Regions from separate parts of the Janthinobacterium sp. BJB446 genome, predicted to be linked through region 1. Evidence: predicted binding sites of a transcription regulator. Region 1 holds the regulator's gene; each other region holds the start of a gene.

Region 1 (7,372 bases):
AATACTATCCCTCGAAAACGTCCTGCTGGACCTGGAAGTCTCCAGTAAAAAACGTGCCTTCGAGCAAGCCGGCCTGATCTTCGAAAACAATTACGGCATCGCCCGCTCTACCGTCTCGGACAATCTGTTTGCCCGCGAACGCCTGGGCTCGACTGGTCTGGGCCATGGCGTAGCCGTGCCGCATGGCAGGGTCAAGGGCAGCAAAACCTTGAAATCGCCGCTGGGCGCCTTCGTCCGCCTGGCCGAGCCGATTCCGTTCGAGTCGCCCGATGGCAAGCCTGTCAATCTGCTGTTTTTCCTGCTGATTCCCGATCATGTCACCCAGCAACATCTGGAAATCCTGTCGGAAATCGCTGAAATGTTTTCCGATGACGCCTTCCGCACGGCACTGGCCACGGATCCGGAACCGAAATCCGTACATTCGCGCATCGTCAATTGGCAACCTAGTCTGCAAGCGGCGGGTTAAACTTCAGGTATTCCTCCACTCCTGAAGAAGAAGACTGCCATGTTGCAAACGCCACTGACGATACAACGCCTGTACGACGACAATCGTGAAAGTCTGCAACTGGGCTGGTTCGCCGGCTTCCCCGGCGGCGAGCGCCTGATCTCGGGCGATGTCTCGTCGGCCGCCGACCAGGTGGGCCACTTGAACCTGATCCATCCGGGCCGCATCCAGGTCTTCGGCCACCAGGAAATCAATTACTACCAGCGCCTGAAGGTCAACACGCGCACCCACGTGATCGGCGAGCTGATCGCCGGCGGTCCGCCCGCGCTGATCATCGCGCAAGGGCTGGAAACGCCGCCCGACATCCTCGCCATCTGCGACGAGCAAAATATCCCCCTGTTCTCCACCCCGCTGCCGGCCGCGCAAGTGATCGACTTCCTGCGCGTCTACCTGTCTAAAAAGCTGGCGCAACGCATCATCATGCATGGCGTGTTCATGGACGTGCTGGGCGTGGGCGTGCTGATCACGGGCGATTCGGGCCTGGGCAAGAGCGAGCTGGGGCTGGAACTGATTTCGCGCAGCCACGGCCTGGTGGCCGATGACGCCGTCGAATTCTCGCGCATCGCGCCCAACATGATCGAAGGCCGCTGCCCGCCTTTGCTGCAAAACCTGCTGGAAGTGCGGGGCCTGGGCTTGCTCGATATCAAGGCCATCTTTGGCGAAACGGCCGTGCGCCGCAAGATGCGCCTGAAACTGATCGTGCATCTGGTGCGCCGCAACGCGCTGGAAGAGGAAGTCGAGCGCCTGCCTTTCCTGTTCCCCACGGAAGACGTGCTGGGTTTGCCCGTGCGCAAGGTCGTCATCCCCGTCGCCGCCGGCCGCAACATCGCCGTACTGCTGGAAGCGGCCGTGCGCAACACGATTTTGCAACTGCGCGGCATCGATACCTTGCAGGAGTTCATGGAGCGGCAACGACTCGCCATGAGTGGCGATTAATGTTGCCAAGGAGTTCGCCCTTGCAAGGGCGAACCGTTACGCAGGCACGCAGCTGTGCTGCGTGAATTCCCTGCTGCACCAACGACTCGCCATGAGTGGCGATTAGCAAGTAGGTCGGATTAGCGCGGCAACGCCGTGCGTAATCCGACGACATTGTTGGCCCATGCCGCGGTGTCGGCTTACGCGCGACGCGCTAAGCCGACCTACGGTCGTGACGAGAGCGCCCTGCCAATCCCGGCAATATCACATTCCAAATTGCAATAATTTGTAAAGATAATTGCCTTGGAAGCAGAGCGCCGATCTTTATTGTATGATCGGCGTATGCATATCGTCCTTATCACCGGAATATCCGGCTCCGGTAAATCCGTTGCGCTCAATGTGCTGGAAGATACCGGCTACTATTGTGTCGACAACCTGCCGCCGGCCTTGCTGCCCAGCCTGGTGCAGACCCTGCTCGACGAAGGTACACCGCAACTGGCCGTCGCCGTCGATGCGCGCAGCGCCGAGTCGCTGACCAGCCTGCCGCACAATGTGGCCCTGCTGCGCGACCAGGGGCATGACGTCAAGGTCATGTTCTTGACGGCCACCACGCATTCGCTGGTGGCGCGCTTCTCGGAAACGCGGCGCAGCCATCCGCTGTCGCACGAATTGCGTCCGAACCAGAATCCGGCCAGTCGCCGCACGCTGATCGAGTGCATCTCGGAAGAACGCGAACGCCTGTCAGCCATCGAACAGCTGGGCCATGTGATCGACACGTCGGAACTGAGCGCCAACAAGCTGCGCGCCTGGATCAAGGATATCGTCGCCTCCGAACGCGCGCCGCTGACCCTGTTCTTCGAATCGTTCGCCTTCAAGCTGGGCGTGCCGCTGGACGCCGATTTCGTCTTCGACGTGCGGGCCTTGCCGAATCCCTATTACGACCTGGCGCTGCGCCCGCTCGACGGCCGCGATGCGCCCGTGATCGCCTTCCTCGACGCGCAGCCGAGCGCGCTGGAACTGCTGGCCGACATCCGCGCCTTCATCGAGAAATGGTTGCCGTCATTCAAGTCCGACAACCGCAGCTACCTGACGGTGGCCCTGGGCTGCACGGGCGGCCAGCACCGCTCCGTGTACATGGCGGAGCGGCTGGCGCAGTATTTCGGCCCGAATGAACGCGTCGTCCTGCGCCACCGCGAACGCAGCTAATTAGTCGAGGTGGCGCAGCGGATGCGCCGCGGCTGGCCAGACGGGGGCAAAGAAGCGCGCCACCATGGCCGCATCGACGTCGTCCAGGTTGGCAGGGTTCCAGCGCGGTGCATTGTCCTTGTCGACCACCAGCGCGCGCACGCCCTCGAGCACTTCGCCATGTTCAAAATTGTGGCGCACCACCGTGCGCTCCATGCGCAGGCAATCGGCCACGCCCAGGTGGGCGCCCCGCTGCAGCAATTCCAGGGTCACCGACATCATCAAGGGCGAACGCTGGCGCATGGCCGCCAGCGCCTTGGCCGCGAACGCGCTGTCATCCTGCGCCAGCGAGGCCATGATGGCGGCCACGGAAGGGGCGCCGAAATGGCGGTCCAGCGCCGCGCGCGCCGTGGCCAGGGGAGACACCCCCGCCTCGGCCTGGAAAGGCGCCGCCAGCGCCTTGATGGCCACCGGCAAGGCCTCGCCCCGCGTCGATTCGAACAGGTCCAGCAGCGCCCCCATCTGCGCCTCAGGCACGTAGACATCGGCCAGCCCCGTGTACAGGGCATCGGCCGCGTTGATCGTCAAGCCCGTCAAGCCCAGGTACAGGCCCAGCTGGCCGGCCAGGCGGGATAGAAAATAACTGCCGCCCACGTCCGGAAACAAGCCGATATTGACTTCCGGCATGGCCATGCGCGTGCGGCCCGTCACGATGCGCAGGCGGTTGCCCGGCCCGGCTTGCGCCACGCCCATGCCGCCGCCCATCACCACGCCATCCATCACGGCAATATACGGTTTTGGGTAGAAATGAATTAAATGATTTAAAGCATATTCTTCCGTAAAGAAATCCTCCAGCAAGGCACTGCCGCCTTGCGGCGTGGCCAGGCCCGCATCGTAAAAGAAACGGATGTCGCCGCCGGCGCACAGGGCCTTTTCACTGCTGGAGCGGATCACCACGGCGTCCACCTGCGGATCGTCGCGCCAGGCCAGCAGGGCCGCACTCAGGGCGCGCACCATCTCCAGCGACAGGGAATTCAAGGCTTTCGGACGGTCGAGCACGATATGGCCCGTGCGGTTGCGGATGGAAGTCTGGACGAAGTCGCTCATGGCAGGCAGGAAGAAGTGAAAGTGCAAACATTTTAGCCCCTGCGCGGCGAACATTGCGCTCAAAAGGTCCAGGCGCAAAAAAGGGCGCAAGATGTGCGCCCTTAGTTGATCACAACTGCTGGAAGCGGGTGGCCTTAGACGGCGACGACGGCTTCTTCCTCGGAGTTGTCTGGCAGATGCTTGATCGCCTCTTTACCGTGCCCTTGCACTTTGGTTTTGTATTTCATCACTTGCCTATCGAGCTTGTCGATCAGGGTATCGATCGCGGCGTACAGGTCGTGCGCCAAGCTTTCCACATAGACAGTCTTGCCGCTCAAACGCAGGTTGACTTCAGCCTTTTGACGTTTTTCTTTCTCTTTGAGGTTATCCACGGTCAGAATCACGGCGATATCGATGACTTGATCGAAATGACGTTTCACGCGCTCCAGCTTCGTTTGTACGTATTCACGGATGGCTGGTGTCACTTCGAGATGATGTCCGCTGATGGTGAGATTCATACACACTCCTAAAGATGATCGGGTTCGTGCGGTCCATCCTATCCGGCCCGCAGAGGAACCGAAAAAAACTTACAAACACTTACGCAGGCTCACTGGCGGAATTTTCAACGCTTCCCGGTATTTGGCAACAGTACGTCGCGCAATCACCATGCCTTGTTCCCCCAGCATGTCCGCAATCTTACTGTCGGATAAAGGATTTTTAGGGTCTTCTGCTCCTGTCAGTTGCACGATCAATGCCCGTATCGCCGTCGATGACGCTTCGCCCCCCGCTTCGGTGGCGACGTGGCTACCAAAGAAATATTTCAACTCGAACATGCCGTGCGGGGTCAGCATGTACTTTTGAGTTGTTACCCGCGAGATAGTACTCTCGTGTAAACCCAGTGTATCAGCTATTTCACGGAGCACAAGGGGACGCATGGCAACGGCCCCATGCGAGAAAAAGTTCTTTTGTCTTTCTACTATCGCCTGCGCCACGCGCAGGATCGTGTCGAAGCGCTGGCGCATATTCTTGATCAGCCACTTGGCTTCCTGCAACTGTGCGCCCATGGCGCCCTCGCCCTTGCCCTGCTTGAGCAAGTTGGCGTACATGGCATTGACGCGCAGGCGCGGCATGACATCGTTGTTCAAGGTCACTTGCCAGCCATTGCGCGCGCGCTTGACGACGACGTCGGGCACCACGTAATCGGAGACGTCCGAGGCGAACACGGCGCCCGGATGCGGATTGCACTGGCGAATCACCGTCTGCGCTTCGCGCAAGTCTTCATCGTCGCAATCGAGGGCTTTTTTCAGCTTGTTGAAATCGCGCTGGGCAAACCAGGCCAGGTGCTTTTCCACGATGACGAGGGCCATGCGGCGCGTCACCATGGCGATGTGCGGCAAGCGCTTGATTTGCAGCGCCAGGCATTCGGACGCATTGCGCGCGCCCACGCCGGGCGGATCGAAACTTTGCAAGAGAGACAAGGCCGTGCGCATCTCGTCGGCATCGATTTCCAGCTCTTCCGGCAGGCGCGCCAGGATGTCGTCGAGCGACTCTTCCAGGTAGCCATTGTCGTCGAGCGCATCGATAATCAACTCGACCAGCGCGCGGTCGCGCAATTCGAGCACCGTCACGCGCATCTGCTCCATCAGGTGTTCGCGCAGGGTGCAGTGATGGGCTTCGAGTTGCGGGCGCGAATCTTCGTCGTCGGGCGCCTTGCCGCGGCTCGCCTCGCTCCAGTCGCTGTCGCCGCCATCCGCGGCGGCCGGACCCTCGCCGGCATCGCCATCAAAGGTTTCCGCTTCGGCCGGCGCTGCGGGCGCTTCCTGGCCCGGCGGCTGGGACGGTGCTTCGGCCGGCGCTGCCGTGGAACTCAAGGCGCCATCGGACAGCAGGCGCAGCGAACGGTCGAGCGGATCATCGAGGCGTTCGAGCAAGGGATTGTCCGTCAGCAGTTGCTCTAGTTCCTGGTGCAATTCCAGGGTAGACAATTGCAACAGGCGTATCGATTGCTGCAACTGCGGCGTCAGTGCCAGGTGCTGCGAAGTGCGCAGCTGCAATGATTGTTTCATTGGCTTACATGCGGAAGTGTTCGCCCAGATAGACCCGGCGTACCGACTCGTTCGCGATGATGTCGTCGGGGCGTCCCGACGCCAGTACCGAGCCCTGGTTGATGATGTAGGCACGGTCGCAGATACCCAGCGTCTCGCGCACATTATGATCGGTGATCAGCACGCCGATATTGCGCTCCTTCAAGAAGCGTACGATGCGCTGGATCTCGATCACGGCGATCGGATCGACACCGGCAAACGGTTCGTCGAGCAGCACGAACCGGGGATCGGTGGCCAGCGCGCGGGCGATTTCCACGCGGCGGCGCTCACCGCCCGACAGGGACAGGGCCTGGTTCTCGCGCAGCTTTTCAATCTGCAAGTCGGCCAGCAATTTATCCAGGCGCACCTCGATCTCGGCCTTCGTCAGCGGACGGCCTTCGACGGTCTGGATTTCCAGCACGGCGCGGATATTGTCTTCCACCGTCAGCTTGCGGAAGACGGACGCTTCCTGCGGCAGGTAGGACAGGCCCATCTGCGCGCGGCGGTGGATCGGCAGGCTGGAGATGTCCACGCCGCTGATATCGATGCTGCCGCCATCGGACGGCACCAGGCCGACGATCATGTAGAACGAGGTGGTCTTGCCGGCGCCGTTCGGGCCCAGCAGCCCCACCACTTCGCCGCATTCGACTTGCAGCGAGACATCATGCACGACTTGCCGCTTGCCATAGGTTTTTTGCAGCCCGCGAACGATCAGGGTGCTGCCGCAACGAGTATTGTCCATTATTTCTTTCCTGGCGCAGGCGTGGCCGGCGCTTTCTCCGCCGCCGGTGCCTTGGTTTTCGGCTGGATCACCATGCGCACGCTGCCGCCATCCGGGGTGCTGGTGCCGCTGTTGGAATTTTCCATCGTAAACACTTCCTTGCGGCTGTCATACGAGATGAAGGCGCCATTGGCCACGTCGGTCACTTTCGTGCCTTCCAGGCGCGTCAGCTTGGCCCTGGAAAACAGTTTCACCACTTCCGTCTTGTTGTCGTATTCCACGCGCTCCGCTTCGCCTTCCACCCACAGGTCGCCCGCGCCATCGCGCTTCTGGCGGAAGGTGGCGAGCTTGCCGGGATCGGCCCAGAAGGTAATGAACTGGTAGCCTTGCGGATCTTCCGTGATCACGGCGCGCCCCGCCTTCATGGTCAGGGTCCCCTTGACCAGCACGACGTCGCCCGTCAGGGTGCGCACCTGCTTGATGTCATCGACGTGGCCGCTACGTGCCGTGATGACGGCTTCCTTCTCGGAATCGGCCTTCTCGGCATGCGCCACGCCCATGATGGCCAGGGAAAATACGGTCAACAGCAAGATGTTCTTCATAGTATGGTTTCCTTGTTTCATTCTGTCATTTTGCCGCCGCGGCCGGGCGCGGTTTCGGCGGGAGGACCATGCGCAGCGCATTCTGCACTTCCACCACGCCGGTGGCGTTATTGGCTTTCATGCCGATGCCATTGAGACGCGAGGTGCCTGTCAGGATATCGACAGGCACGTCCGTTTCCATTCTTTCCTCATCCGGGAACACCGTCAACGCTTCCGTCTTGACTGTCAGGTTCTGCGCCTTCGGACTGGCCACGCGGTCGATCACGACATTGCG
Region 2 (7,372 bases), on a different contig from region 1:
CGCCACTCCAACCTGGCAGGTCTCTCTCCTGCGAGTGCAAGCGATCCCCATGGTGCGCAAGAAAATCCTCTTTATGGCCGAGGCAGTGACCCTGGCCCACGTCGGCCGCCCCCTGAGCCTGGCCCAGGGACTCGACGAGGACGAATATGAGGTGCATTTTGCCTGCGCCGATGGCTATGACTTTTGTTTCAAGCAAGCCTCCTTCCGGCGCTGGCGCATCGATAGCATTTCATCGCTGCAATTCCTGCAGGCGCTGGCCGACGGCAAGCCTGTCTACACGGAAAGCACCCTGCACGCGTACGTGGAAGACGACTTGCGCCTGCTCAATGCCGTCCGGCCTGACCTCGTGATCGGCGACTTCCGCCTGTCGCTGTCGGTCAGCGCGCGCCTGCAGCGCATTCCCTACATTACGCTCAGCAATGCCTATTGGAGTCCGTACGTGCGCCAGCACTACACGGTGCCCAGCCTGCCCCTGACAAGCCTGCTGCCGATCTGGCTGGCCGCCCCCCTGTTCCGCCTGATCCGCCCGCTGGCCTTCGCCTCGCATGCCGTGCCCCTGAACCGCGTGCGCCGCCGCCATGGCCTGCCATCCTTGGGCAGCGACTTGCGGCGCATCTATACGGATGCCGACCGCACCTTGTATGCGGATATTCCGCAACTGTTCCCGCCGCACGCCATGCCGTCCGCGCACGACTATCTGGGCGCCATCATCTGGGCGCCGCCGCTCGACTTGCCGGACTGGTGGCAGCGTCCGGAACTGAGCAGCGGACGACCCATCATCTATGTCACCCTGGGCAGTTCCGGCCAGGGGCAGTTGCTGCCGCGCGTGCTGCGCGCGCTGGCCCCCCTGCCTGTCACCGTATTGGCAGCCACGGCCGGCACCATCCGCGTCGACGCCGTGCCGCCGAACGCCTATGTCGCGCCCTTTCTGCCGGGCGATGTGGCCGCACGGCGCGCCAGCCTGGTGATCTGCAACGGTGGCAGCCCCACCAGCCAGCAGGCGCTGACGGCGGGCGTACCCGTCATCGGTATCGCCGGCAACCTCGATCAATTCCTCAACATGCACGGCATCACGGAGGCCGGGGCCGGCCTGCTGCTGCGCGCCGACCGCTTCCAGGAAACCGCCCTGCGCCATGCCGCCACGCGCATGCTCGACGATGGCCGGGCCAAGCTGGCGGCGCGCCAGCTGGCCACGGCCATGCGCGACTATGTGCCAGGGCAACGCTTGCTACCCCATGTGCACGCCCTGCTGGGCTCGTTGCCGCAAGGCAGCCAGCCTTGACGGGCAGCGTCGGTTTTTCTTACAGCGAGTCCGGCAAAGCCTGCACCGCATCAACAAAAACACGCCAAGTCATTGATTTCAAAAGGGCCTCATGCGTTGGCATGGAAGTCGCTAGGTACTGGCCATGAGCACCTGCCGACAGGACTCAGCAAGACTTCCAGACTCACTCAACCACGAGGTGAATACAATGAAACTCTCGAAACTGAAACTGCTCCCGGCCGCTGCGGCACTGGCCATGCTGTGCGCCGCAGGTAGCGCACAGGCGGGCGCCTACGGCTATTCCTACAACAACATCTTCGGCCTCGTGATCGGCGTGCCAACGGGCCAGATCACGGTGGCCAACAGCACCACCATCTCGCGCAGCACGGCCACCCTGAATGGCGTAAGCGTCATCAATGGCGGCGCCGGCTCGCTCGATGCCCTCCGCGCCAACGTCGGCGCCGTCACCAAAGGCGAGAACGACTTCACACAGCAAGGCCCCACCAACACCTATTCGCGCGGCGATGCGCAGATCGTCAGCACGCAGTTCCCTTCGTTCCCGCCCGGCTCCACCTCCACCCAGGTGGTGAACGTGGCCGAAGCCCACCTGGACGGCCCCGCCGGCACGGCCGATGCGTCCGGGCGCAATGGCTCGACCACGGGCTTCTCCGTCGATTTCATCGTCGGTTCGCCCACGGCGACGCTGAGCTTTGACTTCCTGGCCTCGCCCTTCATGCAGGTCTTCCTGCAAAGCACGGTCGGGCAGCTGTCCACCGCCACGGCCAACCTGGTCGTCACCTTCACCATCACGGATGCGACCGGCGCAACCGTGTTCAACTGGACGCCCGATGGCGTGATCGGCTCGGGCATCTCGGGCGGCACGGAAAACGCCGATGGCGCCAACCTGAACACCAGCCTGGCGACCAATTTCCTCACGCGCGGCAATCTGTTCACCTACGACCCATCCGGCTGCGGCACGCCCACGGGCACCGGTGTCGGCACCGCGTGCGGCAGCAACTTCAGCTCCGTCAGCAATGCTTTAACAGCCGGCAACTACACCTTGACACTGAATGCGGTGGAAAGCGTGGATCTGGTGAAACAGGCCGCGCCTGAGCCCGGTACCCTGGCTCTGCTGGGCCTGGGCCTGGCTGGCCTGGGCTATGCCCGTCGCCGCAAGGTTGCCGCCTGAACCAGGCAACAGGGGGATTCACAGGCGAGGAGGCTCTCCTCGCCTTTTTTATGTGGCAAGCCTGTCGGTTTTCCTTACAACGCGGCCGATCAGGAGATGAGGATTTTTCATGACGACATTTTCTTGCACCCGACTGCCAATGGTCTTGTTCGCCTTTGTGCTGCTGGCCAGCAGCGGCACCGCCAGCGCCGCCGCCTACGGCTATTCGTACACCAGTGTCTTTGGCCTGGTCATCAGCAATCCCTCCGGCTCCGTCTCCCTGCTCAGCAACATCGACCTGTCGCGCACCACCGCCACGCTCAACGGCAGCAGCATCATCAAGGGCGGCAGCAATGAGATCGACGCGCCGCAAGCGACACGCGGCGCCGTCACCAAGGGAGAAAACGACTTTACCCGGCAAGGCATGGGCAATGCCTCGTATGCGCGCGGCGAGGCGCAAATCGTCACCTCGCAAATCCCCCCCTTTCCACCGGGCTCGACCAGCACACATACCGTAAACGCGGCAGAAACCTTCCTGGAGGGCGGCGGCAGCGCCGACGCCTCGGGACGCAATGGTTCCAGCACCGCGATGACCGTCAATTTTGTCGTCGGCCAACCGGGCGCAACTATGGCCTTCGACTTCCAGGCCCAGCCCTTCATGCAGCTGTACCTGGACGCCTTGGCCGGCACAGGCTCGGCGGCCACCACGAATATGGCGATGACGTTTAGCATCATCGATGAACATGGCCAGATCGTCTTCAGCTGGGCGCCCGACGGCAACCTCGGTTCCGACATCCTGGGCGGCACCGAACTGGCCGATGCCACCAACCTCAATACGGGCTACGCGCAAACGCCGCTCACCAGCGGCAGCATGTTCACCTACGACCCCAGCGGCTGCGGCGCCCCCACAGGCACCGGCATCGGCACGACGTGCGGCGGGCAATACAGCGCCGTCACGGATCACCTGGTGGCGGGCAACTACACGCTGGTGTTGAACATGCTGAACAGTTCCGAACTGGTCTACGTGCCAGGCGTCACGCCAGTGGCGCTGCCGGGAACCTTGCCGCTATTGGCGGCTGGCCTGGCAGCGCTGGCCAGCCTGGCGCCACGGCGCCGACAAGGCTGAGGCGCGCGCATGGCGTCACGCGCGCCTTACTGCCCCACCGTTGGCGCCACCAGCAAGTCTTGCAGCGGACGGCGCAGCGAGCGCGCACTGGCCGCCGGCCCGGCGCCTATGCGCCCGAGAAACACGGCCCGCTCAACCGCCGTGGCGCCCAGTACGGCCTGGCATTGCGCGGCCAGCTCCTGCGCCAGCTCCTGCATGCCATCGGTGCGCGAAAAAGTGCGCCGTTCGCGCACATAGCGGGTAAAGATCAGCGGCGTCAATTCCGGCTGCAATTGCAGGCCCAGCTGCGTGGCCGTCAGCCAGAAGCGCTGCATGGCGCGGCCGGCCGCCACGTAATCGTCGATGTGGCGCGGCGGCGCATCGGCCAGCAGCATGAAATGCGCGGCGCAATACAGGCCCGGCAGCAAATCCATCTGCAGGCGCGGCGCGACGGTGCCAGCCAGCCAGGTATTGAAAAAATCCACGCGGCGCCAGCTGTGCATGACCCAGCGCATCAGGCGCGCCGTCATCGGGTCGACGCCGAGCGCCTGCTCCGGGATGCGGTCGCTGCTGAAGCGCGCGCCCCATTCGATGACGTCGCGGTGCACCTTGTGCGCCTCGGGCATGGTCAGGCGCAGCTTCGCATTGTCGAACATCAGGCGGGCGCAGGCCAGGCGCGCGCGCCCGCCTTCGAACCACTGCACGCCGTACCCGGGCGGCAAGCTGGCCGCCAGCACCGCCTTTTCGCTGGCGCGCAAGCTGCGCGTGCTGAGCCGGCGCCGCTGCACACTGCGCTGCGGCAAGAAGGCCGCCAGCGGGTCGGGCTGCATGCCGGGACTGTCGACCAGGCGCACATCGAAGGTGGGTAGCGTGTCGGGCATGGACAGACGCCGGCGCGCTTCCATGCGCAAGCCATGGCTGCTGGCCGCCAGTGCCATGCTTTCGAGCAAGGCACCGAGCGATAGCTGGCTGGGATGGCCGTCGAGGTCATACACGCAATGGCTGCGCGTATCGAAGCCATGCACGACCACGTGCCGCGGGTCCACGACTTCAAAGCGCCACGGCTGCGTGTTGTCGCCGCTGGGCGCCCAGCGCGCCTGGTCGAGGATGTTTTCCAGTACGGGATCGATCTGCGGTGCTTGCGCCATTTATGCCCCCTGCGCCGCGCGGCGCCGCTTGATGATGGCCATCGTCAGGCGCTGCAGCGGATGACGGTTGCCGCCCGGACGCCAGGTATGCACGAGCTTGTTGCGGTAGGCGTCGAAATGCATGCCGTGCGGCGCCGCCATCACCTTGCCCCGCTTTAACAATATCTTCAAGGCTTCCGTGGCGGCCGCGCCCGCGCACAGCTGGCAGCCCATGATGGTCGACGGCCCGCGCCGCTCCTTCAGGTTGATGGCGGACGGGTCGACCAGATAGGGGCCGTGCAAGCCGGCCGGCGCCAATCCGACCAGGAAACGCAAGGCTTTCTCTTCCTCGGGCAAGTCGCCCCAGCCAAAATACTCTTCGAACGTCATGCCGCCCGGCATGAAGCTGAGCACGGCCGTGCCCATGCCCAGCGGTGCGGCCGTGATGGCGGGGATGTCCAGGCGGGCGCAGGTGGCGAAGGTAGCCTGGCGCGCGGGAAAGGCGAAGAAATCCAGGCCATCCACATACAGGTCGACACCGGCAAAAAACTCGGCCAGGTTGCTGTCGTGTATACCGTCTGGAAATTGTTTAATCTCAAGTTCGGGATTGATGTCACGTGCCATCTGCGCCAGCACGGCCACCTTGGGCTGCCCCAGGGTGGAGACCATGGCGCCGGCCTGGCGGTTGAAGTTGGCGATATCGAAGGTGTCGAAATCGGCGATGTGGAAGGCGCCGATACCGAGCCGCGCCAGGGTCAGCAAATGCACGCCACCGACGCCGCCCATGCCGGCGATGGCCACGCGCTTGCCGCGCAAGCTATCCTGCTCCGCCTGCGTGACCCAGCCCAGGTTGCGGGCGAACGCCGCGTGATAGGAAAAACCGTCTGTCATGCTCACCTCTTCTGTGCGTCCAGTGCGGACGAAAAAGTTTGGACAGGTGAGCCGGGGTTAAGTTCCCCAGTGACAGAAAAAAGCGCTTAGCGCGTCAGGCGCCGCGCCGCAGGCACGCTGCGCTGTAGTGCTGCCGCGGCCGGCGCCACTGCACCCACCTTGAACACGCTGACGATCTGCGCCAGCCCCGCCGCCTGCTCGTTCATCGCTTGCGCCGCCGCCGACGCCTGCTCGACGAGGGCCGAGTTTTGCTGCGTCATGTTGTCCATCTCGACGATGGCCTGGTTGATCTGCTCGATGCCAGCGCTTTGCTCGGCGCTGGCCGAGGAAATCTCGGCCACGATATCGGTCACATGCTGCACGCTGGAGACGACTTTTTCCATCGTCTCGCCCGCCAGCGCCACCAGTTTTTCACCGGCGCCCACTTGCTCGGCGGAACTGTCGATCAATTGCTTGATCTCCTTGGCGGCCGCAGCCGAACGCTGCGCCAGGTTGCGCACCTCGCTGGCGACGACGGCGAAGCCACGGCCCTGCTCGCCCGCGCGCGCCGCTTCCACGGCCGCATTCAGGGCCAGGATATTCGTCTGGAAGGCGATGCCGTCGATGACGGCGATGATGTCGCCGATCTTCTTCGACGAGGCATTGATGGCGCCCATGGTGTCGACCACCTGGCTCACGACACCGCCCGCCTGGCTCGCCACTTGCGAGGCAGAAATAGCCAGCTGGTTCGCCTGGCGCGCATTGTCCGCATTCTGACGCACGGTCGAGGTCATTTCTTCCATGGTCGAGGCCGTCTCTTCCAGCGATCCCGCCTGCTGTTCCGTGCGCGCCGACAGGTCGTGGTTGCCGGAAGCGATCTCACCCGACGCCGTGGAAATGGATTCCGCATCGGTGCGCACCTGGCTCACCAGATGCGCCAGGTTGTCGCGCATGGCCTTGATCGCCATCAGCAAACTGGACGTATCGCCGGGGCGCGTATCGATCTGCGTCGTCAGGTCGCCCTTGGCGATTTGCGCCACGATGGCCGCTGCATAGTCGGGTTCGCCACCGAGCTGGCCCAGGATGCGGCGCAGCATCAAGGCCGCCAGGGCGCCCACCACCAGCATCAGCGCGCCGCCGATGGCCAGCAGCACGCCCGCCTGGGCCCAGAATTTGTGGTTGATGTCATCGATATACGTGCCTGTGCCGATCAGCCAATCCCACGGCGCAAATTTCACCACGGCATACATCTTCGCCACCGGGTCCTTCACGCCCGGACGTGTGCCGTCCGCCTGCACCAGGCCGATGCGGCTGGTGGCCAGGGCCGCGCGGTAGCGGTCGCCCGACTGCTTCATGTTCTTTTGCGGCGTACCGATGCGCGACGCATTCGGGTGCACGTACAGCAAGTCCGTGCTGAAATCGCGCACGAAATAATACATCTCGTCCTTGACGAAGCTGCCGATGGCCAGCTTGGCCTGCTGCTGCGCCTGTTCACGCGTGAGCTTGCCCGACTGTTCCAGCGCATACGCCTTTTCCACCGAGGCATTCGCCAATTCCACCAGCACCGTCAGCTGCTCCACCCTTTCCGCCATCATGGTCTGGCGCAAGGAATACAGGGAAAACGAGGCGATGAGGACGATGCCCAGCAAGGTGCTGAAACACAGGAGGAGAATGCGCGAACGGAGTGTCATGGGTGCCTGGGTAAAGAATAAAATGTGGAATTATAAACAATTTCCATATGGAAATCTTTTCAGAAAAGCAAAGCGGGCGGCGCTACCAGGCTGATGCCCGGCAGGCACCGCCCGCATATGTCTTGCTGAAGTCTGACTGAAAGGTCAGGC
Region 3 (7,372 bases), on a different contig from region 1:
GCACAGGCCGTCCGATTGCCCGGATTGCACATTTGCAAGCCGGATAGGGCCATCTGTTGGACACCGCACGCATTTACAAGAGCTTGTTTATCGTGAAAACACCCGTTTAAGCGATCGTTAAGTCTCAATCCAGTTTCACGGAGTCCATGAAGGTGTCGATGGTGTCACGCGACAGCTTGCTTTCTTCACCGAGAATGATGACCTGGAAGATGCGTTTGTCCTGCGCCACAAAACGGCCGACCAGCAGGACGGGCTTGCCCTGCTGCGTTCCCGTCGCTTCGATGCTCAGCGAACTGCGTTGATGGTTGCCGGCCGCCGTGCTGCTGGCCGCCGACGCCGATTTTTCGCTGCGCACGGTACCGTTGATATTTTTCAACAGGGCCGTCTGCATGGCGGGCAGGGCCGTTTGTGCCTGTTCCACACTGTCGAGCACGGCGCTGCCAATGGCGAAGGTATTGCCATCGACCTCGCTGGCCGTCATGGTCAGGCTGACTTTCTTGCCATCGAGATCGATCTCGCGCGTCAGCACGGCCGGCTTGCCTGGAAACAGGGCCGTGAACTGGGCATCGGGGCTGCGATAGTCGCGCCAGTCGAATTTCGGACTACAGGCAGACAGGACGCCGGCGGCCGCGAGCGTCGCCAGAAAGAGGGCAATTGATGTTTTTTTCATCAGCAGATGGTAGCAGCGCCGTCCATCACGCGCAATCGCGCACGCGTGGGGCTCATTGGGCGCCTTATATTTCACGCAGTACGCGCCGGTACTGGATCGCTTCGGCAACATGCGGCTGCGCGATGGCCGGGCTGTCCGCCAGGTCCGCGATGCTGCGCGCCACGCGCAGTACCCGGTGGTAGGTGCGCGCGGACCAGTGCAGGCGCGTCATGGCGCCATGCAGCAACTGTTCTCCATGCGTTTCAAGGCGACAATGCTGCTCGATTTCCGTGTTGCTCAGCCGCTGGTTCGATTTTCCCTGGCGCGCCAGCTGCAAGGCATAGGCTGCCGCTACCCGCGTGGCGATCCGCTGCGTGCATTCTCCGGCACCGGCCTGCCGGCCCAGCGCGGCCGGCGGCATGGCGGCCACTTCAATCTGCAGGTCGATACGGTCGAGCAGCGGGCCGGACAGGCGATTGTGATAGCGCAGCACGGCGTCTGGCGTACAGCGGCAACGGCCGGAAGCGTGCCCCAGATAGCCGCACGGGCAGGGATTCATGGCGGCGATCAGTTGAAAGCGGGCAGGAAACTCGGCCTGGCGGGCCGCGCGTGAAATGCTGATCACGCCCGACTCCATGGGCTGGCGCAGCACATCGAGTATCCGGCGCTGGAATTCGGCAATTTCATCGAGAAACAGCACGCCGCAGTGGGCCAGCGAGATTTCTCCCGGGCGCGGCACGTTGCCGCCACCCACCAGTGCCACGCCGGATGCTGTCTGGTGCGGGGAGCGATAGGGCCGCCGTTTCCAGTGTTCCACCTTGAAGTGGCCGCCCAGCGAATGCACGGCAGCCGATTCCAGCGCTTCTTCATCGCTCATGGGCGGCAGCACGCCGGGAAAGCGGCTGGCCAGCATGGTCTTGCCTGCGCCTGGCGGCCCCACCATCAAGACGTTGTGACCGCCCGCTGCCGCCACTTCCAGTGCCCGCCGCGCCTGCTGCTGCCCCTGCACGTCGGCAAAGTCGGGATACGGAAAAGCGTGCGCTGCCAGCACGGGCTGGTGGCGTTGCAGGGCGGTCTGGCTGGTATGCGCGGCAAAATGCGCGCAGACCTCGAGCAGGCTGTGGGCGGGATAGATGCAGGCATCGCCGACGAGAGCGGCCTCGTCCGCGTTTGCCTGCGGCAGGATGAAGGCGCGTGGCGCGCCCGACTGGCTGCGCTGCATGGCAAAGGTCATGGCCAGGGCGCCGCGGATGGGGCGCAACTGGCCTGAGAGCGACAGTTCGCCCGCGAATTCATAGTGATGTAATTGATCGCCCGGCAACTGGCCGGAGGCGGCCAGGATGCCCAGTGCAATGGGCAAGTCGAAGCGGCCCGATTCCTTGGGCAAGTCTGCTGGCGCCAGATTGGCCGTGATGCGCCGGGCCGGCATTTCAAAGCCGCAGTTTTGCAACGCGGCACGAACACGGTCGCGCGACTCCTTCACTTCCGTATCCGGCAAGCCGACAATCGTAAACGAAGGCAAGCCGTTGGCAAGGTGGACTTCGACACTTACCTCGGGCGCCTCCATGCCGGCCAGGGCGCGGCTTTTCAGGACGGCCAGGCTCATCAGACTCCCCTGTAGCGCGGGCGCGGGCAGGATCAGTCTAGCGCTTGAAACGCCGCCAGGCTTGAGGTATGCCAGCAAGGCCGTCAATAACGGGCCCTGCCGGCCGCACTTTACGCCTTGGTGTCGTTCAGGCGCGTTTCCAGTTCGATCAGGCGCAATTCCAGTGCGTCCAGTTTGGCGCGGGTCTTGGCCAGTACTTGCGCCTGGATATCGAATTCCTCGCGCGTGACGAGATCGAGGCGGGCGAAGCCCTGGGTCATCATCGACTTCACGTTTTTCTCGATATCCTTGGCCGGCGAGTTTTCGATGGCTTGATGGATCTTGCCTTGCAAATCGTTAAAGAAGGTATTCATGTCCATGGTCAGTCCTTTTATGGTGCGGCCTGTGCATCGCACCATTGCGGTGCACAGCGGCGTTAATCTGGTGCGAATCTGGGCAAATTCACAATGCTTTAGCAGCCCGTACCCGCATGCCCAGAGGCTTGCAGGGTATGTATGGCCGGAAACGCACCTGTCAAGGTGGCAATGGAGCTGGCACGTATTCTGCTAAAGAAGGTATGAACGCTTTGTGATCTCCAGCCAAGATTTTAAACCTCAACCGCTTTAAAAGTTCAATAAAAGGGAATCGCCATGAAGAATCTGTCCAAGAACATGACTTTAGCTGCAGCGTTGACGCTGGCCATGACCGCCATGTGCGGTAGCGCCATAGCCCAGGATGCAGTGGCGGCGCCTGCTGCGGCCAAAGCCGTGCCTGATAACGTGGTGAGCTATAACGTGGCGCTGACCAGCGACTACCGTTACCGCGGCCTGTCGCAAAGCCGCTTGAAACCGGCCATCAGCGGCGGCGCCGACTATACCCATAACCCGACGGGCCTGTATGTGGGCACCTGGTTGTCGAGTATCAAATGGATCAAGGATGGCGGCGGCGACACCAATCTGGAATGGGATATCTACGGCGGCAAGCGGGGCGAGATCAGCAAGGATTTTACCTATGACGTGGGCGGCCTGTACTATTTCTATCCCTCGAATGGACTGAGCACCAATGCCAACACCTTCGAGCTGTACGGCCAACTCGGCTATGGCCCGATATATGTCAAATACTCGCATTCGACGACGAATCTGTTCGGTGTCGCCGACAGCAAGAACAGCGGCTACCTCGACGTGGGTGCCAACGTCGAGGTGCATGATGGCTACATGCTGAACCTGCATGTCGGACGTCAGAAGGTCGAGCACAACGATTCTCTCAGCTACAGCGATTACAAGATTGGCGTGACCAAGGACTTCGGCGTGGCGACCGTTTCCCTGGCAGCCGTCAAGGCCAATAACGTATCGCTGGCTCCGAACGGCAAGAATCTGGCGAAATCCGGTCTCGTGCTGACCGTGTCCAAAACCTTTTAAGCGAGACTGCCATGAAAATGATTACTGCAATCATTAAACCGTTCAAACTGGACGAAGTACGCGAAGCTTTGTCGGCTATCAATGTGCAAGGCATTACCGTCACGGAAGTCAAGGGCTTCGGCCGCCAGAAAGGCCACACGGAACTCTACCGTGGCGCCGAGTATGTCGTTGATTTCTTGCCAAAGACCAAGATTGAAGCGGCCGTCGATGACGCCATTGTCGACCAGGCCATCGAAGCGATCGAAGGTGCCGCGCGTACCGGTAAAATCGGTGATGGCAAGATTTTCGTCTACAACCTGGAACAGGTCATCCGCATCCGTACCGGTGAAACCGGCAACGAAGCGCTCTAAGGGGAATATTGATGCATAAAAATATAACAAAATTGCTAGCTGGGATAGCCTGCCTGTGTGCGTTTGGCATTGCCACGCCAAGCTTTGCCGATGCGCCCGCCAAGACGGAGGCGGCCACAACCACGGCCGTCGCCGCTCCCGCCGTCACGCCGGTTCCTGACGCAGCGCCTGCCGCCGCCGCTCCGGCCCCGGCGGCTGCCGCGCCAGCCGCCGCGCCTGTCGCCAACAAGGGCGACACCAGTTTCATGATGATCAGCACCTTGCTGGTGATCTTGATGACGATCCCCGGCCTGGCCCTGTTCTACGGCGGGCTGGTGCGCTCGAAAAACATGCTGTCGGTGCTGATGCAGGTGTTCATGGTGTTCGCGCTGGTCATCGTGCTGTGGTGTATCTACGGCTACTCGATCGCCTTCACGGAAAAAACCGCCTTCTTCGGTGGCTTCGACCGCCTGTTCCTGAATGGTATCTGGGATCCGGCCAAGGGTACGTTTGCCGCCGCCGCCACCTTCAGCAAGGGCGTCGTCATTCCCGAGTTCGTCTTCGTTGCTTTCCAGGGCACGTTTGCCGCCATCACCTGCGCACTGATCGTTGGCGCCTTTGCCGAGCGTGCCAAGTTTTCCGCCGTGCTGGCCTTCGTCGTGCTGTGGTTCACGTTCGCCTACCTGCCAGCGGCCCACATGGTGTGGTTCTGGACCGGGCCTGACCTGATCACCAGCGCCGCCACCTCGGCCAGCGAAGCCCTGAAAGCGGGCTGGATCTGGCAAAAAGGCGCGCTGGACTTCGCCGGCGGCACCGTGGTGCACATCAATGCCGCTGTCGCCGGCCTGGTGGGCGCCATCATGATCGGTAAACGCGTCGGCTACGGCCGCGAATCGATGGCACCGCACTCGCTGACGATGACCATGATCGGCGCGTCGCTGCTGTGGGTGGGCTGGTTCGGTTTCAATGCCGGCTCCTCGATGGAAGCGGGCGACGTGGCTGCCCTGGCCTTCGTCAACACCTTGCTGGCAACGGCTGCCGCCACCCTGTCGTGGGTGTTTGGCGAGTGGATCAGCAAAGGCAAGCCTTCCATGCTCGGTGGCGCGTCCGGCGCCGTGGCCGGCCTGGTGGCGATCACCCCGGCGGCCGGCTTTGTCGGCCCGATGGGCGGCCTGGTCATCGGCTTGCTGGCCGGTGTCGTCTGCCTGTGGGGCGTGAATGGCCTGAAACGCCTGATCGGCGCCGACGATTCGCTCGACGTGTTCGGCGTGCATGGCGTGGGCGGTATCCTCGGTGCCTTGCTGACGGGTGTGTTTGCTGCGCCACAACTGGGCGGCCAGGGCGTATTCGACTATGTCACCAACAAGATGTCGGCGGATCCGTACTCGATCGGCCACCAGGTGTGGGTGCAGGCGCAAGCGGTCGGCACCACCATCCTCTGGTCGGCCATCGTCTCCGTCATTGCCTATAAACTGGTCGACATCGTCATCGGCCTGCGCGTACCGGAAGAAGAAGAGCGCGAAGGCCTCGATATCACCAGCCACGGCGAGCAAGCGTATCATGGCTAAATAGTCATTATCTGGCACGCCAGCGCCCCGGCGCGGCATGTCCAGCTGGAAAAGGCACCTCATTGAGGTGCCTTTTTTTCGTTGTGGGAATGTAAAAGGTCTTTAAAACAAGGCTTTTGCCCCGATTTGGGGTACTTACACGGTAATATAGTCGGCAGTTCTGTGTGCTTTTTTGAATACTGCACATAATTTAAGGATGTAACTATGGTTCCCCATCTCGTCACGGCCCTGACCGGACCGCTGCTCGACCTCGAAAAAAAGATTCTGGCCGCGACGCCGGCCATTGAGCGCTGGTTTCGCATGGAGTGGCAAGAACACACGCCGCCCTTCTATTGCTCGGTAGACTTGCGTAACGCCGGCTACAAGCTGGCGCCCGTCGATACCAATCTGTTCCCAGGCGGTTTCCATAACCTGGCCACGGAAATGCTGCCCTTGTCCGTGCAGGCGGCCATGGCCGCCATCGACAAGTATTGCCCGGACGCCCGCAACCTGCTGATCGTGCCGGAATTGCACAACACTACGCCGCAGTACCTGCAAAACGTGGCGCGCCTGATGCAGATCTTCCGCCAGACGGGGCTGCACGTGCGTTTCGGCTCCTGGTCGCCCGACATCACCCAGCCGACACCCTTGGCGTTGCCAGATGGCAACATGCTCGTCATCGAGCCGCTCGTGCGTCTGAACAATGGCCGCCGCCTGGGCTTGAAGGATTTCGACCCGTGCACGATTCTGCTGAATAACGACTTGTCGGACGGCATCCCCGATATCTTGCAAAATATTCATGAGCAAAGCCTGCTGCCGCCCTTGCACGCGGGCTGGGCCTTGCGCCGCAAGAGCAACCACTACACGGCTTACGATGAAGTGGTGAAAAAATTCGGCAAGATGATCGATGTCGATCCGTGGATGCTCAACCCCTTCCACGCCAAGTGCAGCGACGTCAACTTCCAGGAAGGCGAGGGCGAAGATGCGCTGGCCGCCAGCGTCGACGTGCTGCTGGCCAAGATCCGCAAGAAATACAAGGAATACGGCATCAAGGAAAAGCCTTTCGTCATCGTCAAGCCCGATGCGGGCACGTATGGCACGGGCATCATGACGGTGCGCGACGCCAGCGAAGTGCGCGACCTGTCGCGCAAGCAGCGCGACAAGATGTCCATCGTCAAGGATGGCAAAGTCGTCACCGACGTGATCATCCAGGAAGGCGTGCCGACCTTTGAAAGCATCAAGGATGCCGTGGCCGAACCGGTCGTCTACATGATCGACCGCTACGTGGTGGGCGGTTTCTACCGCGTACATGCTGAGCGTGGCGTGGACCAGAACCTGAACGCGCCCGGTTCGCAGTACGTGCCGCTGGCATTTGCCCAGCAGCATGCCGTGCCGGACTTGAAGGCCAAGCCGGGCACGGCCGCGCCGAACCGCTTCTATGTGTATGGCGTGGTGGCGCGCCTGGCCTTGCTGGCCGCGTCGCTGGAAATGGAGCGCACGGACCCGAATCCCGAGGTGTATTGATCCACCAATGAGGCTTGCCGGGCGCGCCGACTACCGCGCCTGGCGATCTCGGCTAGAATCAAGCATTCCTTATCCAGGCTCCCCGATTGGACGCACCATGAAAATTGCATTCCTTGCCGACCCGCTGGCAGGCTTCAAGACTTACAAAGATTCCACTTTCGCCATGATGCGCGAGGCGGCCAAACGCGGCCACGCCGTGTACGCCTTCGAACAGAAAGACATGGCGCTGGAAGAGGGCATCGTCACGGCACGGGTACAGCACATCGAGCTGACGGGCGACGAACACGACTGGTACAAGGTGGTCTCCACCGAGGAAGTAC
Region 4 (7,372 bases), on a different contig from region 1:
TGTACGCCAACTACATCGAAGCACTGGTCAAGGGCCCAGCGGCCACGGGAACGTACGTGGAAAACGGCCACCAGCTCAACGTCGACAACATGGGCGACGTGTTTGCGCCGTACAAATCGAAGCAAAAGGAAATCGGCGTCAAGTATGACGGCGGCAAGCTGGGCATGAGCGCCGCCCTGTTCAGCACGGCCAAACCGTTGCTGGCCGTGGTCGGCAAGCGGGCCGAACTCGATGGCGAACAGCGCAACCGTGGCCTGGAACTGTCGATTTTCGGCACGCCGATGCAGGGCGTGCGCCTGCTGGGCGGCTTGACCTGGCTCGATGCAAAGCTCAGCAATACCGACGTGGCCGCGAATAATGGCAAGAAACCCATCGGCGCACCGGAAACGCAGATGAGCGTGGGCGGCGAATGGGACGTGCCGGGCGCGCCAGGCCTGACCCTGAACGCCCGCACCATCTACACCTCGACGCAATATGCGGACCAGGCCAACACCAAGCAACTGCCATCGTGGACCCGCCTCGACATCGGCGCGCGCTACCTGACGCAAGTGGCGGGCCGTGACGTGACCTTGCGCGCCCGCGTGGACAACGTGACGGACCGCAATTACTGGTCCTCGGCCGTGTCGTCCTTCAACATCGGCTCGCTGGTCCTGGCCGCGCCGCGCACCGTGGTCGTATCGGCCAGCGTGGCATTTTAAAGGCCGCGCCCCTGTCCTACTTTGAAAAGCTGCCCTCGGGCAGCTTTTTTTCCGCGTGCGCGCCTGTGCCGCAAGGCGCGCTTCGGCGACAATGCCGCATGAAACGATTCCCTGCCCTGCTGCTCCTGCTCTGCCTGTCCCTGCCTGCCGCGGCCCAAAAGCAAGCCGCCTGCCCGTATGCTGCCTGGAAAAGCGGCTTCAAAGGCGATGCGCTGGCGCAAGCCACGTGTTTGCTGCGCCCCGTCAAACTGTATGCGCGGCTGGGCGAGAGTGCGCCGCTGCCGGACTTCCTTGCCGCCCGCATCGGTCAGCGCACGGGCATCGCCCCGGCCCGCTTGCGCGCCTGGCTGGCGGAACAAGGCATCGCCGAGGCCGACGTGGGCGGCGCCGTCGACGCGCCCCTGTCACGCGCCGTGGGCCGGCTGGCCGCGCCCATGGCCCGCTATTTCGTCATCCACGACACCAGCTACCCGAATTTCCTGCTTGACGCCATTCCCGGCCACATCAACGATGCCAGCTGGGACTTCAACGACTTCAGCTTGCGCAATCCGGCGCTGGGCGGCGGCCCGAAAGGCCATGTTTACGTGAACCGCCTGGGCGGCTCCTTGCAGGTGCGCGACTTTGGCACGGCCAGCTACGCCAGCAAGCTGGAAAAGGACAAGCCGTCACTGACAGGCCTGTTCCTGCACGTGGAACTGGTGCAGCCGCGCAACTCCGTACCCGGCGGCGGCAAGGGCAACGATGGCCTGGCGCCCGATCCCGGATTTACGCCTGCGCAATACGAGCGGCTTGCCCTGCTGTATATCGCCGCCAGCGTGCGCAGGGGCACGTGGCTGATCCCCGCCTTCCATGCCGTCATCGATACAGGGTTTGCGAATGGTCATGATGATCCACAGAACTTTTTGCTGGCCGAATGGTCTGCCTCGCTTTCCCGCCTCGATGCGGCCCTGCGGCAGGCCGATACTGGACAATAAGGCGTTTCCCCGGCGGCTGAATTGGCGCATACTATCGCAAGCATAGTCATTGCAGTCAGGAGTCCAGGTGAGTATTGCCACGGATCATCACGCGGGTCGCCAGGCCAGCGCACGCCAGCCATTGCAGCGCGCGCAGCGCATCTTTGCCATGCGCGACGCCGTCCTCAGCGCCTGGGAACAGCGCGTGCGCGCCAAGGTGCGCGGCGCCGACCAGTTGCTCACGCCCATACTCATCAATACCTTGCCCGCCTTTTTCGACAACCTGGCCGAAGCCCTCACCCCGGGCCACCCGCGCGAAAACGCCGCCAGCAACAGCAACGTGCCCGCCGTGCACGGCAATGAACGGGCGCGCATGACCAATTACGGCCCGGAACAGGTGATCCAGGAATACCAGATCTTCCGCGACTGCTTCGCCGCCACCGCGCATGAGTCCGGCATCACCCTGCGCAGCAAGGATTGGCAGGTGATCAATGTGTCGATCGACTCGGGCATCCGCGAATCGATACGCGAATTTACCAGCATGCACGAAGGATTCCGGCGCCGCATCGCGGCCGGCCTGTCGCACGACATGCGCAATCCCCTGGCCGTGATCAGCACCAGCGCCCAGCTGCTGCTCAGGCCAACCGACCCGGAACGGGTGACATTGCTGGCGCACAAGATTGTCGAGCACAGCAAGCGGCTCGACAGCATGATCGAGGAATTGCTCGATGGCCTCAGCTACCACCAGGGCCAGCAGTTGCCACTGGTGCTGAGCCAGTTCGACGTGCTGCCGCTGGTGCACGCCGTGGCCAGCCAGGTCAACCTGCAGCGGCCGGGCAAATGCCAGGTCAGCGGGCAATCCGTCATCGGCTGGTGGTGCGAGAACTCGCTGCGGCGCGCGCTGGAAAACCTGCTCGGCAATGCCCTCAAGTATGGCGACGACGCGCCCATCAGCGTGCACGTGGAAGCGACCCATGAACGCCTGATCGTCACCGTCCACAATAGCGGGCGGCCCATCGCGCCGGAACAGGCCGAACGCATCTTTGACTACCTGCGCCGCGAGAACGACAGCCCCGCGCCAGGCTGGGGCATCGGCCTGCCCTTCGTGCAGAGCGTGGCCGAAAGCCACGGCGGCAGCATCGCCGTCGACAGCGCGGCCGAGACAGGCACCAGCTTCATCTTCGACGTGCCCGTCGATTGCCGCCCCTTTGTCCAGCCCGCCGACGTCCCCAAGAGTGACGCCTAGCGCACCGAATTGGTGCAAGCAATGGCGCGACGCCACAAAAGTGGTCATATTTACACCTGTTCACGCCCGCCTTGTTGGCACGCTTCCTGCTGAGCTATGCATAGACACGGCTCAAGGGAAATCACAACATGGCAAATTTTTTCAATGAAATGACTGCAAATGAAGTGGGTACGGACAGCAAGGTACGTGAACACTATCGTGAATTCAGCAACTGGCTGGAGCAGCAATCCCCCGAGACCATCGCCCGCAAGCGGGCCGAAGCCGACCTGACGTTCCGCCGGGTCGGCATCACGTTCGCCGTGTATGGCGACGATGCCGGCACGGAACGCCTGATTCCGTTCGACACCATCCCGCGCATCATCCCCGCCACGGAATGGGCGCAGATGCAGACGGGCCTGGTACAGCGCGTGCAAGCCTTGAACATGTTCATCCATGATATTTATCATGAGCAAAACATCATCAAGGCGGGCATCATCCCCGCCGAGCAAATCTACAAGAATGCCCAGTACCGCCCGGAAATGCAGGGTATTTCCGTCGCCTCCGACATTTACGCCCACATCGCCGGCGTCGACATCGTGCGCGCCGGCCAGGGCGAATTCTATGTGCTGGAAGACAATCTGCGGGTACCGTCCGGCGTGTCCTACATGCTGGAAGACCGCAAGATGATGATGCGCTTGTTCCCGGAACTGTTCGCCCGCAACCGCATCGCCCCCGTCGACCATTACCCGGACATGCTGCTCGACAACCTGCGCTCCGTCGCGCCCATGGGCGTGGATGACCCGACGGTTGTCGTCATGACGCCCGGCATGTACAACTCCGCCTACTTCGAGCACGCGTTTTTGGCCCAGCAAATGGGCGTGGAACTGGTCGAAGGCAAGGATCTGTTTGTCAACGACAACTCGGTGTACATGCGCACCACGCGCGGGCCCAAGCGCGTCGACGTGATCTACCGCCGGGTCGACGACGATTTCCTCGACCCGCTGGCCTTCCGCTCGGACTCGTCGCTGGGCGTGCCGGGCCTGCTGTCCGTCTACCGCGCCGGGCGGGTAACGCTGGCGAACGCCATCGGCACGGGCGTGGCCGACGACAAGTCGATCTACCCGTTCGTACCCGACATGATCAAGTTTTATCTGTCGCAAGAGCCGATACTCAACAACGTGCCGACGTATCAGTGCCGCAAGAGCGCCGATTTGTCGTACGTGCTGGCCAACCTGGCGAAACTCGTCGTCAAGGAAGTGCATGGCGCGGGCGGCTACGGCATGCTGGTGGGGCCGGCGTCCAGCCTGGCGCAGATCGAGGATTTCCGCCAGCGCCTGCTGGCCAATCCGGGCGGCTACATCGCCCAGCCCACGCTCGCCCTGTCCGCCTGCCCCACGTATGTCGAGGCCGGCATTGCGCCGCGCCACATCGATTTGCGTCCGTTCGTGCTGTCCGGCAAGACGATTTCCATGGTGCCCGGCGGCCTGACCCGCGTGGCGCTGGGCGAAGGCTCGCTGGTGGTCAACTCCTCGCAAGGGGGCGGCACCAAGGATACCTGGGTACTGGAACCAACATCCGTGTTTGCAGGAGAAAAAGCATGCTGAGCCGCACCGCCGATCATTTGTTCTGGATGGCCCGCTACACGGAGCGGGCGGAAAACACGGCGCGCATGCTCGACGTCAACATGCAGACATCGATGCTGCCCCAGTCCGAGCAGGATGCGGAACAGGGCTGGCGCGCCACCCTGGGTATTTCCGAGCTGCAAAGCGCGTATGACCACAAATATGGCCGCTTCCACACGCGCGACGTGCTCGACTTCATGGTGCGCGATCCGAACAACCCCTCGTCCATCCTCGCCTGCCTGACGGGCGCGCGCGAAAACGCCCGCGCCGTGCGGGGCACCTTGACGACGGAAGTGTGGGAAATCCAGAACGCCACCTGGCTCGACATGCAGAAGCGCCTGAAAAGCAATCTGCTGGAAACGGACCCCAGCCAGTTCTTCGAATGGGTCAAATACCGCTCGCACCTGTCGCGCGGCGTGACCCTGGGCACCATGCTCAAGGACGAAGCCATCCACTTCATCCGCCTGGGCACCTTCCTCGAGCGGGCCGACAACACGGCGCGCATCCTCGACGTGAAGTTCCACGGCGCGCGCGACACGTCGAAGGACATCACGCAGCGCGATTTTTACTACTGGGCGGCCCTGCTGCGCTCAGTTTCCGGCTTTGAAATCTACCGCAAGGTGTACCGCGACGTCATCACCCCGGCGCGGGTGGCGGACTTGCTGATGCTGCGCGGCGACATGCCCAGGTCGCTTTTGGCCTGCATGGATGACGTGGTGGAAAACCTCAAGCATATCCGCAACGATGTGTCCGCCGATACGGAGCGTTTCGCTGGCAAACTGCACGCGGAGCTGAAATTCGGCCATATCGACGACATCATGAAGGCGGGCTTGCACCATACATTGACGGAATTTCTGGAAAACATCTATGACCTGGGCAACCGGGTCAGCCGCGACTTCCTCGTTCCCTTGGCGGCCTGATGCAGCTCACCATCCGCCACGAAACCCATTACGCCTACAGTGCGCCGCTGGCCTACACCATCCAGCAGCTGCACCTGACGCCGCGTATCGAGCCGCAGCAGCGGGCCCTGTCCTGGCAAATCACCACGCCGGGCCAGTGCCACGCCTACACGGATGCCTACGGCAATCTGTCGCACATGCTGACGATCAACGGCAGCCATCACTCCCTGAGCCTGGTAGCGCATGGCGTGGTGGAAACCATCTACCCGCACAAGGGACGGCTGAACCTGGTCGATACCTTGTCGCCGCTGCTGTTTACCATGCCGACACCGCTGACGCAGGCCAATCCAGCCATCCTCGAGCTAAGCGCCGCCAGCCTGCCGGACCGGCGCGTGACGGCGGGCACGGGCCACTTGCTGCGCCTGGCCGAGCACATCGTCGGCAAGGTGGCGTATGAAAGCGGCGCCACCATGGTCACCACCACGGCGGGCGACGCGCTGGCGCTGGGGCGCGGCGTATGCCAGGACCACGCCCATCTGTTCCTCGCCTGCTGCCACGCCTGGGGCATCCCGGCCCGCTATGTGTCCGGCTACATCGATCCGGGCACGACGGGCCACGCGGCCAGCCATGCCTGGGTCGACGCCTGGACGGAAGACACGGATTTCGCGGGCTGGGTCAGCATCGATGTCACGCATGCGCGCCTGATGACGGATGCGTATTGCCGCCTGGCCATCGGACGCGACTACGATTCGGCGGCCCCCGTGCGCGGCGTGCGCCAGGGTGGCGGTACTGAAACCTTGCGGGTCGATGTGCACATCGTGCCCGTGTAAACGGCAGGAATGAGGCTGGCCGGGCCTTGCAAGCTGGTTGCCAGGCCCGGCTGGTGTAGAATGCTTCCCCTTTTGACTTGATTTACGACGATGACTTATTGCATAGGCATGCGCCTGAACGAAGGCCTGGTCTTCCTGTCCGACTCCCGCACGAATGCCGGCGTGGACCAGGTGGGTACCTTCCGCAAGATGAGCGTGTTCGAGAACCCGGGCGACCGCATGCTGGTCCTGATGACGGCCGGCAACCTGTCGATCTCGCAGGCGATCCGCCAGATCGTTTCCGAACACGTGGATGCGGACGGACGCAGCATCTGGAACGTGGCCAGCATGTACGATGCGGCGCGCATCGTGGGCGAAGCCGTGCGCACGGTGCACCTGCGCGAAGCGAAGGCCCTGGCCGACTGCGGCATCGATTTCAATGTCAGCATCATTTTAGGCGGCCAGATCGGCGCCGAGCGCTGCCGGCTGTTCCAGGTGTATTCGGCCGGCAATTTCATCGAATCGCACGATGAAAACACGTATTTCCAGATCGGCGAAGCGAAATACGGCAAGCCCATCATCGATCGGGTCATCAACCCGTTCACGCGCCTGGACGAGGCGGCCAAGTGCGCGCTCATTTCCATGGATTCGACCTTGCGCTCGAACATTTCCGTCGGCTTGCCGCTTGATCTGCTCGTCTACGAGACGGGCAGCCTGGCCGTCACGCGCTTTGTCACCATCGATGAAAAGAACCAGTATTTCCGCATGATCCGCGACACCTGGGGCGAGCAATTGAAACATGTGTTCGAAGGCATCGTCGACCCCGTGTGGAATGCGGCGCCGGAGACCACCACGAATGTGCTGTCGTCCACCAACATGCACAGCAAGCCAGTGCGCGTGGCCATCCCCGAACACGTGAGCCGCGGCGGCCTGACGGTAGCGCCCCTGCAGTCGCTGGCGCAGCAGTTCAGCGACGACAAGCAGCATTGACCGTAGCTGCGCCCACGGCATGGGGCGCTGGACAAATCGCTTTTCGCGTGCTTTTATGGCAATATGGATTGACATTCGATCCAGATTGACCTGAAAGGCAGGTGGCGCATGGACTTGATTACTTCCGCTGTCGTGGCAGCCATCGGGCATGGCGCGCCCGGCCGCGCTCCCGAAGC

The links. Region 1 encodes sigma-54, which starts transcription at its own class of promoters, with help from an activator protein. Its sites were predicted from a motif close to TGGCANGNAANCTGCTTT; they were not measured.
Region 2: the regulator sigma-54 is predicted to act here: its motif matches at 1,380-1,397, upstream of CSQ92_RS11710 (EDSAP-1 family PEP-CTERM protein).
Region 3: the regulator sigma-54 is predicted to act here: its motif matches at 2,787-2,804, upstream of CSQ92_RS25340 (TorF family putative porin).
Region 4: the regulator sigma-54 is predicted to act here: its motif matches at 2,973-2,990, upstream of CSQ92_RS06745 (circularly permuted type 2 ATP-grasp protein).

What each region holds. Positions count from the first base shown of each region.
Region 1 is NZ_PDZK01000007.1:52,098-59,469, forward strand. It holds gene CSQ92_RS26565 (PTS sugar transporter subunit IIA) at 1-466, shown strand, start outside; gene hprK (HPr(Ser) kinase/phosphatase) at 506-1,441, shown strand; gene rapZ (RNase adapter RapZ) at 1,763-2,626, shown strand; gene CSQ92_RS26580 (enoyl-CoA hydratase/isomerase family protein) at 2,627-3,712, opposite strand; gene hpf (ribosome hibernation-promoting factor, HPF/YfiA family) at 3,847-4,209, opposite strand; gene CSQ92_RS26590 (RNA polymerase factor sigma-54) at 4,279-5,757, opposite strand; gene lptB (LPS export ABC transporter ATP-binding protein) at 5,762-6,517, opposite strand; gene lptA (lipopolysaccharide transport periplasmic protein LptA) at 6,517-7,098, opposite strand; gene lptC (LPS export ABC transporter periplasmic protein LptC) at 7,124-7,372, opposite strand, start outside.
Region 2 is NZ_PDZK01000001.1:2,651,994-2,659,365, forward strand. It holds gene CSQ92_RS11705 (glycosyltransferase) at 50-1,282, shown strand; gene CSQ92_RS11710 (EDSAP-1 family PEP-CTERM protein) at 1,470-2,450, shown strand; gene CSQ92_RS11715 (EDSAP-1 family PEP-CTERM protein) at 2,560-3,555, shown strand; gene CSQ92_RS11720 (nitroreductase family protein) at 3,582-4,682, opposite strand; gene CSQ92_RS11725 (ThiF family adenylyltransferase) at 4,683-5,552, opposite strand; gene CSQ92_RS11730 (methyl-accepting chemotaxis protein) at 5,639-7,222, opposite strand; gene CSQ92_RS11735 (hypothetical protein) at 7,367-7,372, opposite strand, start outside.
Region 3 is NZ_PDZK01000005.1:264,418-271,789, reverse strand. It holds gene CSQ92_RS25355 (hypothetical protein) at 125-670, opposite strand; gene CSQ92_RS25350 (YifB family Mg chelatase-like AAA ATPase) at 735-2,255, opposite strand; gene CSQ92_RS25345 (accessory factor UbiK family protein) at 2,366-2,614, opposite strand; gene CSQ92_RS25340 (TorF family putative porin) at 2,885-3,652, shown strand; gene CSQ92_RS25335 (P-II family nitrogen regulator) at 3,664-4,002, shown strand; gene CSQ92_RS25330 (ammonium transporter) at 4,014-5,549, shown strand; gene gshA (glutamate--cysteine ligase) at 5,754-7,052, shown strand; gene gshB (glutathione synthase) at 7,150-7,372, shown strand, end outside.
Region 4 is NZ_PDZK01000001.1:1,539,345-1,546,716, reverse strand. It holds gene CSQ92_RS06760 (TonB-dependent receptor) at 1-698, shown strand, start outside; gene CSQ92_RS06755 (hypothetical protein) at 797-1,672, shown strand; gene CSQ92_RS06750 (sensor histidine kinase) at 1,740-2,897, shown strand; gene CSQ92_RS06745 (circularly permuted type 2 ATP-grasp protein) at 3,026-4,480, shown strand; gene CSQ92_RS06740 (alpha-E domain-containing protein) at 4,474-5,418, shown strand; gene CSQ92_RS06735 (transglutaminase family protein) at 5,418-6,227, shown strand; gene CSQ92_RS06730 (peptidase) at 6,318-7,196, shown strand; gene CSQ92_RS06725 (alpha/beta hydrolase) at 7,305-7,372, shown strand, end outside.